4 regions of the Arthrobacter sp. zg.Y820 genome follow, and region 1 is predicted to be linked to each of the others. Evidence: riboswitches for the same ligand, from Rfam matches in the RefSeq annotation. Region 1 holds a riboswitch; each other region holds the start of a gene.
What was found. Region 1 has a riboswitch for S-adenosylmethionine ahead of QNN99_RS08260 (ABC transporter substrate-binding protein). Riboswitches for the same ligand answer to the same signal wherever they lie in the genome.
Positions count from the first base shown of each region.

Region 1 (2,195 bases):
CCACGGTTGGCCTGTCCACCGGCATCACCGCGCACCTTCCGGCGGCGGGCCAGCTGATCCTGATCGTCCTGATGTTCGCCGGCCGGCTCGGCCCACTCCTCTTTGCCTCGGCGCTGGCACTGCGCGACCGGCCGCTGCACTACGAACTTCCGATCGAAAGGCCCATCATTGGCTAGGTTCAGCTTTCTTGGTGCGCGGGATCCGGGACACGCCCGCGCCGACGCAGACGCAGTCGCCGTGCTCGGGCTGGGCCGCTTCGGGGAGTCCGTCGCCCTGGAGCTGATGGCCGAGGGCACCGAGGTTTTGGGCGTGGACAGCAATGGAGAAGTGGTCCAGCGGCTCGACGGCCGCCTCACTTTGGTCGTGACGGCGGACTGCACTGACACTGAAGTGCTCGATCAGCTGTCGGTGTCCGAATTCAACCGTGTGGTGCTGGGCATCACCAGCGACATCGCGGCCAGCGTGCTCACCGCCTCGCAGTTGGTCCGCTCCGGGGTGGCCCAAGTGTGGGCCGCGGCCGCCAGCGAGCAGCACGGACTGATCCTGGACCAGATCGGCGTCCACCACGTGGTTTACCCGGAGCAGGACATGGGCCGGCGGGTCGCTCATCTGGTCCGCGCCAGCCTGCTGGAGTACATCAGGGTGGGCGAAGACTTCGCCGTCGCCGAAACGGTGCCGCACGGCGCCGTCGTCGGCGTTCCCCTCGATCCCGGGCGGGTTCAGGAGATGTACGGCGTCTCGATTATTGCCCGCCGGAGCGCGTCCGGCCCTTGGGAATTCGCCGGCGCCGGCATGGTGCTGACCATCCTGGACCGGATACTGATCGCCGGGCCGCCGGAGCGGACCGACGCCTTCAGCCAGCCAGCCTGACGGCCGCCTAACCGGGCATGCCCGCCCTTCCGAGCACGCCCGCGAGCGCCGGTTGACGACGGATGACGCGTTCGGTGGAGTGTGACGGTTTGGACCGAAATATGACCGAATTAGCGACCTGTGACCGTCGCTTACCCCGGATAACGTCATCTGCCCGCCGGTAGCCGGCGTCCTCTAGCATGTAGTCAGCAATCAAGAGTTCCAGCCATCGGCCCTGGCCGGCTGGGCAGCAACCCTCTCGTCGTAGCGGGGTGCTCCAGGTGATGATTCGGCCGGCGGGCAGACGCCCGGCCCGGCAAGTACGGCGTCCGTGCTGCTCCGGCGGCACCCCGCGGCGCCATGATCGCAGAGGCAGCCCCGATGAATCGATGTCCCCGCCCCACCGGCTAGACCCTTTCCCGCGCCAGGCCTCGGCCTCCCCGCCGGGCATCCTCCTGCCCGGCTGACTTCCTGCTCCCCGCTGGGCATCCTCCTGCCCGGCCGGCGCTTGCCCGCACCCCCTGTCACTGCATCTGCTCCAGCCCTTCCGAGAGAAAGCAGCACCATGAACCTGTCCAGGAAACTCACCGGGAAGCGTCCGGTGTCCGCTCCCGCCGCGTCTCTGCTGATCCTGTCCCTTATCACCGCCGTCCTCGCTTCCGGCTGCAGCACGCAGCCGGGCAGCGCCTCCGATTCCACCGATCGGCGCGGCGGCGAGCTGGTGTACCTGGATGCCGAACTGTCCTCCAACACGCAGCTCCAGAGCAGCGGCACCTGGCAGGACAGCGCCTACATCCAGAACATCACCGATCGGTTGATCTACCGCGACCCCGAGACACTGGAACTGAAGCCGTGGATCGCGGAGGAGTGGACGGTCAGCGACGACGGCCTGACCTACACCTTCCTTATCCGGGAGGGCGCCAGCTTCAGCAACGGCCAGGTGCTGGACGCTTCAGCGGTTCAACGGAACCTGGAGTGGCAGGCCAACGGCGACAGCGCCAAGGGCATCCCCGCGAACAACTGGTTCCCGAAGGTCTCGGCGGTAACGGCCGACGACGCCGCCCGGACCGTAACGGTGCAGCTCACCACCCCGCACGCCCCCTTTCTGAATGTGCTCTCCTTCTGGCGCACCAGCCTGGTCGCCGATGAAACCATCAACGCACCGATCGAGGCGCAGTCACAGCTCACCGGCATCATCGGCAGCGGCCCGTTCACCGTGGAATCCGAAAAGTACGGAGAGGAAATCGTCCTCACCCGCCGGGAAGGATATGCGTGGGCGCCGCCCGGCCTGGAAAACCAGGGCGAGGCCTACCTGGATCGGATCACCATCATTCCGGTCACCGAGG
Region 1 covers NZ_JASKLX010000008.1:154,834-157,028, reverse strand. The annotation lists gene QNN99_RS08270 (TrkH family potassium uptake protein) at 1-176, shown strand, start outside; gene QNN99_RS08265 (potassium channel family protein) at 169-870, shown strand; SAM riboswitch class IV at 1,061-1,178, shown strand; gene QNN99_RS08260 (ABC transporter substrate-binding protein) at 1,415-2,195, shown strand, end outside.

Region 2 (2,195 bases), on a different contig from region 1:
CGATGCGAAGGGCAAGGCGTGCATCTTGGCGCCGCGTCGGATCAATGGCGAACCGCAACAGCTCGGGACCGTCGAGAAGGGCAATGGCAAGGGTCGTGTCGCCCTGAGACCACACGCGCGTCGCAGCGGCAGTGGCGGCTGGCCCTCGCAGGGAGTACCAGCCCAGATCGCCTGGGTGTAGCTGCAGCGGTTCCCTGTCGTGCTGCCACTTCGCCAAAACGCTGCAGATCTCGCCGAGCTCGTCTACACCTGGTGTTCGCAGGACAACGTCCATGATCCCCCGTTTTTCTTCTCCAAAATGCTCCAGTTCCCAAGGCCCGGGAAGTATTTATCCGGTAGAGGATCCTCAGTGTGGAGCGTGGTTCGCTAACCCGTCCGCGCTGATGGGGTTCGAGAGACTGAACTCGCAGTACTTTCCGGTCAGTTCCCCGCCGACGCTGAACTCGAGCCGAAGCGTCCGAGCCTCAGCAGGGGGAGCCGGTGTGTAGACCCAGAGCGCGTCCCACTCCATACCGCTGCCGGCCGTTTGGCCTCCTGACCGCCGGTACTCGGTGCCAATATCATCAGATACAACCGTGGTGATCCCCTCAAAAACGGCGACGCCAGGCATCGGAGGCGGGTTCTCAGATCGGTCTGATCCTGCAGCTTCACGCCGCTTCCACCACTCCTCGAGTCCTCGGTTGAAACGGCCGTCCCGGGACATTGTCTCTTTCCCACGCACTCCGCTGAGGTGCACGTGGATGCCCGGCTCTCCGGCGCTGACACCGACGAAGTCTGGCGCGTCTTTGAACTCAACACCTGCAAAGCGAACGTCGATACCATCGCTGGTTCCGACCACAAGGTCATGAGGCGCGTGCGTGAGTGCAATCATGCAGTCACTTTAGCGGCCCTAGTTCGCACGCGTCAGCGCGGGTTTTCCAGCGCCGCGGCTCAGGCAAACTCCGCGACGCTGAGGTGCCGGAACGCCGACCCGTGGAACACCAGCGGCTCGTGGGCATCGTCATGCGAGGCGTGGCCGTGGACGCGGAGCAGCACGACGCTGTGGTCCCCGGCGGGCACCTCGTTCTCCACTGAGCACTCGAGCCACAGGGCTGCCCGGTCCAGGAAAAGGGAACCCGATTCGTCGGTGTGCAGGTTCAGGCCCGCAAAACGGTCCCCGGACTTGGACGCAATCTGCTTGCAGATCCCCTCGTGGTCGGAGCCCAGGATCGATACCCCGATCCTGGCCGCGGGCCGCAGCACCGGCCAGGTACGGGAGGTGTTCTGCACGGCGAACATCACCAAGGGAGGATCCATCGAAACGCCCACGGTAAAGGATGACGCAACAATTCCCTGCGGCTGCCCGTCCACCACAGCGCACAACGCGGCAATGCCGGAGGGGAAACGTGAATAGGCACGGCGCAGGGCCGCGGGCTGAAGATCGGTAACAAGAGACATGCGAAGAGATTCCTCTGCCTTAAGCGCCGGACCGACGATTAACAACAGGGTCGGCACAAACGCGGTACTTGCCGCAGCCGGGAAGTTTTGCCGGGCGGCCGAATCGTCACCTGGAGCACCCCGCTACGGCGAGAGGGTTGCCGTCCAGCCGGCCAGGGCCCGTGGCTGGAACTCTTGATTCTTCTTCCAACGTAGGCGGCACGGGTGCACGCCTGCAAACACCTGCCTTAGTTCGTAAAACTCAGCTTCACAAAACTCCCCGCAGCGAATGAAAACTCCCCACGGTGAAGGGATAGAGTTTGGGCATGAAACAGCGGTGGTTTAAACAGGTGGACGTTTTTGGCAGCGAGCCGTATTTGGGGAATCCCCTCGCCGTGGTGCTGGAAGCCGAGGGACTTTCGGACTCCGACATGGAGTCCTTCGCGCGGTGGACGAATTTGTCCGAAACCACGTTCGTGCTGCCTCCCACCCGCGACGGCGCCGATTACCGGGTGCGGATCTTCACCCCCGGCGGAGAAATCCCGTTCGCTGGACACCCGACATTGGGTACCTGCCACGCGTGGCTGGAGGCCGGCAACAAGCGCCGCTATCCCGACGTCGTCGTGCAGGAATGCGGGATCGGCCTCGTAACGCTTCACGCCAACGCAGGCATTGCCGCGTTCGCCGCGCCGCCGCTGCTGCGCTCGGGCCCCTTGGAGGACGAAGTCCTGGACCAGGCACTGCGTGCGCTGAACCTGGACCGCACACAGATCCTCGCC
Region 2 covers NZ_JASKLX010000006.1:183,853-186,047, forward strand. The annotation lists gene QNN99_RS06080 (GNAT family N-acetyltransferase) at 1-274, opposite strand, end outside; gene QNN99_RS06085 (hypothetical protein) at 347-871, opposite strand; gene QNN99_RS06090 (flavin reductase family protein) at 931-1,437, opposite strand; SAM riboswitch class IV at 1,497-1,617, opposite strand; gene QNN99_RS06095 (PhzF family phenazine biosynthesis protein) at 1,743-2,195, shown strand, end outside.
Region 2: it holds a riboswitch for S-adenosylmethionine, as region 1 does, so the genes downstream of both, QNN99_RS06090 (flavin reductase family protein) here and QNN99_RS08260 (ABC transporter substrate-binding protein) in region 1, are expected to answer to the same signal.

Region 3 (2,195 bases), on a different contig from region 1:
AGCACGCCGGGGGTCCGGGCCAGGGCACGGGCCAGGGAGGCGCGCTGGGCCATGCCGCCGGACACCGCCCGCGGGCGGTGCTCGGCGAACGGGCCCAGCTCCACCAGCTCCAACAGCTCGGCCACCTTCGCCTTGCCGTGCTTGGCGCTCATGCTTTTGGGCAGGCCCATCGCGATGTTGGCCTGGAGCGTCTGCCAGGGCAGCAGCCGCGGCTCCTGGAATGCGACGGCGCAGCGGTCGTCGATCCCGTGCACGGGGGTGCCGTTGATCAGGACTTCTCCGGTGCTGGCGGCGTCCAGGCCGGCTGCGGCACGCAGCAGCGTGGATTTTCCGCAGCCGCTGGACCCGAGGATGGCCAGGACCTCGCCCGGGCGCACCTCGAAGTTGATGTTCCGCAGCACCCGGTGTGCTTCGGGGCCGGCGCCGAAGGTGCGGCCCAGCGAGGAAAACGTGACGGGAAGAGCGGAGCCGGCGGCCTGAAGCGGTGCAGCGGGCGGCGCGGCGGCAGGGGACTGTGAAGCCAAGGCGGTCATGTTAACTCTCCATCGGTCCTGGCAGTAGCACCCTACGGAAAACGCCTTGGGCCGGTTACGGCCTCCTGCGGTGTTGTCCTCGCTATTGCCGTTCCTCAAGGAGGAGGTACGGCAACCAGGGTTGCTGCGGCTTCACTGATCCAGGTCTCTCAGCCGCTCGGGATGGTCAAGAGCCACTAAACGCTTCATTCGGACAACGGGCAAGTCCCCGGCGTAACATTTCGACGCCGCGGCGCCAGCCGGAAAACCGCCGCGCGCGCCGGCCTGGAGGCCCAGGTCCGCCGCGGGGCCGGCTCCGTGCCCGCGGTTCACACAGGGTCATTGACTTCCGTTGAGCCGCATCGCTGTGCCAATACTGGAGCCGAAGGATCATGAGTCCCAACGCGAAGCTCTGGCTGGTTGGGCGGCAACCCTCTTCTCCGTAGCGGGGTGCCCCAGATGAGGATCCGGCCGTTGCGCGTCCGCGAACGGCAAGTACGGCGTTCCCTCAGGGGCGTCCCGTTCCGAAAGGTTCCCCCGTGACCGAGCAGAACATCCAGCCGACCACACAGAGCACACCCTCCACCGAGCAGGGCACCCAGCCCACCGCACAGGGCCCCCGGCGGCAGATCCGGTTCAACGCCTTCGACATGAACTGCGTGGGCCACCAGTCCCCGGGGCTGTGGCGCCATCCGCAGGACCAGTCAGCCAATTACACCGACCTCCGCTACTGGGCCAACCTCGCCAAAACCTGCGAAAAAGGCCTGTTCGACGGCATCTTCCTCGCCGATGTCCTGGGCACATACGACGTCTACGGCGGCTCCAACGAAGCCACCCTGCGCCAGGGCACCCAGGTTCCGGTGAACGACCCGCTGCTGCTGGTCTCCGCGATGGCCCTGGTCACCGAACACCTCGGCTTCGGCGTCACTGCCGGCACCGCCTATGAACATCCCTATCCGTTTGCCCGCCGGCTTTCCACCCTGGACCACCTCACCAACGGCCGGGTCGGCTGGAATGTCGTTACCGGCTATCTGCCCTCCGCCGCGCGGAATCTGGGCGCGGAAGACCAGCTGGAGCACGACGAGCGCTACAACCACGCCGACGAATACCTCGAGGTCATCTACAAACTGCTCGAGGGCTCCTGGGAGGACGACGCCGTCGTCCGCGACAAGGAAACCGGCGTCTTCACCGACCCGGCCAAGGTCCACGACATCAACCACGAGGGGAAGTACTTCAAGGTTCCGGGCATCCACATCAGCGAGCCCTCGCCGCAGCGCACCCCGGTGATCTACCAGGCCGGCGCCTCCCCGCGCGGCATCGCCTTCGCCGCAGGCAACGCGGAGGCCGTGTTTGTGGGGGCGCCCACCAAGGAGAAGCTCAAGGCCACCGTCACGAAGATCCGCGACGCCGCCGAAGCCGCCGGCCGGGACCGGCACTCGATCCGGATCTACACGCTGATGACGGTGATTACCGCCGCCACCGCGCAGGAGGCCGCCGCGAAGCACGAGGATTACCAGCAGTACGCCAGCCACGAAGGCGCGCTGGCCCTGATGTCCGGCTGGATGGGAGTGGACCTGTCCACCTACAACTTGGACGAGCCGCTGGGCAACGTGAAATCCAATGCCATCCAGTCCGCCGCGTCGAATTTCCAGAAACCGAAGGACGACGGCGAACCCTGGACGG
Region 3 covers NZ_JASKLX010000009.1:604,749-606,943, forward strand. The annotation lists gene QNN99_RS11885 (ABC transporter ATP-binding protein) at 1-533, opposite strand, end outside; SAM riboswitch class IV at 901-1,016, shown strand; gene QNN99_RS11890 (LLM class flavin-dependent oxidoreductase) at 1,142-2,195, shown strand, end outside.
Region 3: it holds a riboswitch for S-adenosylmethionine, as region 1 does, so the genes downstream of both, QNN99_RS11890 (LLM class flavin-dependent oxidoreductase) here and QNN99_RS08260 (ABC transporter substrate-binding protein) in region 1, are expected to answer to the same signal.

Region 4 (2,195 bases), on a different contig from region 1:
CCCGATCGGCACCTCAGCGCCAGGGAACGCCGGTCCGTACCGTGGGCTGCGGCAGCGGCTGAGAATATGAGTGCAGGGTCCATGCCTCAAGGCTGGACGGGCGGCGGACGGCCCGCGAGGGCAGGACTCCCCGTTGTGGACAACCCTCCGGTTAGGGAGAATCCCGCCATTGCGCAGCGGAGGGATCAGGAGAACTAGATCTCGACTGAACCGTTGGCCGTGTTGAAGGTGACGGACATGATGCCGGGGGTTCCCTTGGGCGAAATCCAGGTCACGCCCACATTTTCCAGCGGTTCCTCGACCGGGGTGCCCAGCCACTGGGTCACGCGCTCGGCCGACCCGGCGATGGTCAGCGAGTCCAGCTTCACGGAGCCCGGCATGCCGGGCAGGGCGGCCGAAGGGTGCAGCGGCTCGGTGCCGTCGTCCCAGCGCAGCATGTACGGCACCTGGGGGTCGGCGATCAGGCCGTTGATGCCGATCTGCTGCCAGGTCAGTTCCTGGCCGTCGGGAAACTTCCGGTTTCCGGGCACCGACTCGCGGCCCAGACGCGCTTCAAAGGGTGAAAGGTCGTCCACGGCTACGCACCAGCCCATCCAGCCGCCGCCGCATTCGGAGCGCTGGCGCACGGCCTGGCCGAAGGGCGCCTTGTCCGACACCGGATGGTTCAGGGCCTCGACCACCTCGACATATTGGTGGTTGGCCAGGGGGAGAATCATGTTGCGGGTGCCGAAGCGAGGATGCACACCGCCCTTGACGAAGTCCGCTCCCAGAGCGGAAGCAATCCTCTCGGTAGTGGCCAAAAGACCGTCGGATTCACAGGCATAAGAAACATGGTCCAAGCGCATGCGGCCCATAATGGCACGTTGTGACCGACCTCACGACCAAGGCTGGCCTAAGTCGTCAAATGGGCAGGTTTGAGCTGCAGATGTTCCGCCGGCGGCCTCATCCTGCGCCCGGTGCCGGACCACGGGAGTGCTGCGGATGCCCTAATTCTTGATCCTGTCCCGCATCCGGCACGGCCACCCGAACCCGCAGGGAAATGATCCGTCACAGAGGTTGCGGGCTTCGGGGTTATCCGTTTTCATTGGGGGAATAGGTCATGAGTGCCAGCAGATAGCCCCGGCTTGCTGGCCGGCAACCCTCCAACCGCGGTGGGGTGCCCCGGGTGAAGACCTGGCTGTACGTCAGAGGACGTACGGCAAGCGCGGGTCACACGTGGCTGCCGGCTACCTTCGGGGCCGGAAGTCTCGGTGCGGCCCCTGGTATAGGGAGCACGCCATGTCAGGAAACTGGTCATTCGAAACCCGTCAGATCCATGTGGGACAGGAGCCCGACGCCGTCACCGGCGCCCGCGCGCTGCCCATCTACCAAACCACCTCGTTCGTCTTTCCCAGCGCCGAGGCTGCGGCCAACCGGTTTGCGCTGGCTGAGCTGGAGCCGATCTACACCCGCATCGGCAACCCCACCCAGGAAGCGGTGGAAAAGCGCATCGCTTCCCTGGAGGGTGGGCTCGGGGCGCTGCTGCTCGCGTCCGGGCAGGCCGCGGAGACCGTCGCGATCCTCAATCTGGCCGAGGCCGGAGACCACATCGTCGCCAGCCCCAGCCTGTACGGCGGCACCTACAACCTGTTCAAGCACACCCTGAAAAAGTTCGGCATCGCCGTGACGTTCGTGGCGGATCCGGACAACCTGGAGCAGTGGCGCGCCGCCGTGCAGCCCAACACCAAGGCCTTCTTCGGGGAAGTGGTCTCCAACCCGCGCCAGGACGTGCTGGACCTCGAAGGCATCAGCGCCGTCGCGCACGAGGCCGGAGTGCCGCTGATCGTGGACAACACGCTCTCCACGCCCTACCTGATCCGGCCCATCGAATGGGGTGCGGACATCGTGGTGCACTCGGCCACGAAGTACCTGGGCGGGCACGGCAACTCGATCGCCGGCGTCATCGTGGATTCGGGCAACTTCGACTTCGGCGCCGATCCGGAGAAATTCCCCGGCTTCAACACCCCGGATGAGAGCTACAACGGGCTGGTCTACGCCCGCGACCTCGGCGCCAACGGCCTTTTGGGCGCCAACCTCGCCTACATCCTCAAGGCCCGGGTGCAGCTGCTCCGCGACCTCGGACCGGCCGTCTCCCCGTTCAACGCGTTCCTGATTGCCCAGGGCCTGGAGACGCTGAGCCTGCGGATGGACCGTCA
Region 4 covers NZ_JASKLX010000012.1:202,168-204,362, forward strand. The annotation lists gene QNN99_RS14715 (VOC family protein) at 195-845, opposite strand; SAM riboswitch class IV at 1,096-1,211, shown strand; gene QNN99_RS14720 (bifunctional o-acetylhomoserine/o-acetylserine sulfhydrylase) at 1,279-2,195, shown strand, end outside.
Region 4: it holds a riboswitch for S-adenosylmethionine, as region 1 does, so the genes downstream of both, QNN99_RS14720 (bifunctional o-acetylhomoserine/o-acetylserine sulfhydrylase) here and QNN99_RS08260 (ABC transporter substrate-binding protein) in region 1, are expected to answer to the same signal.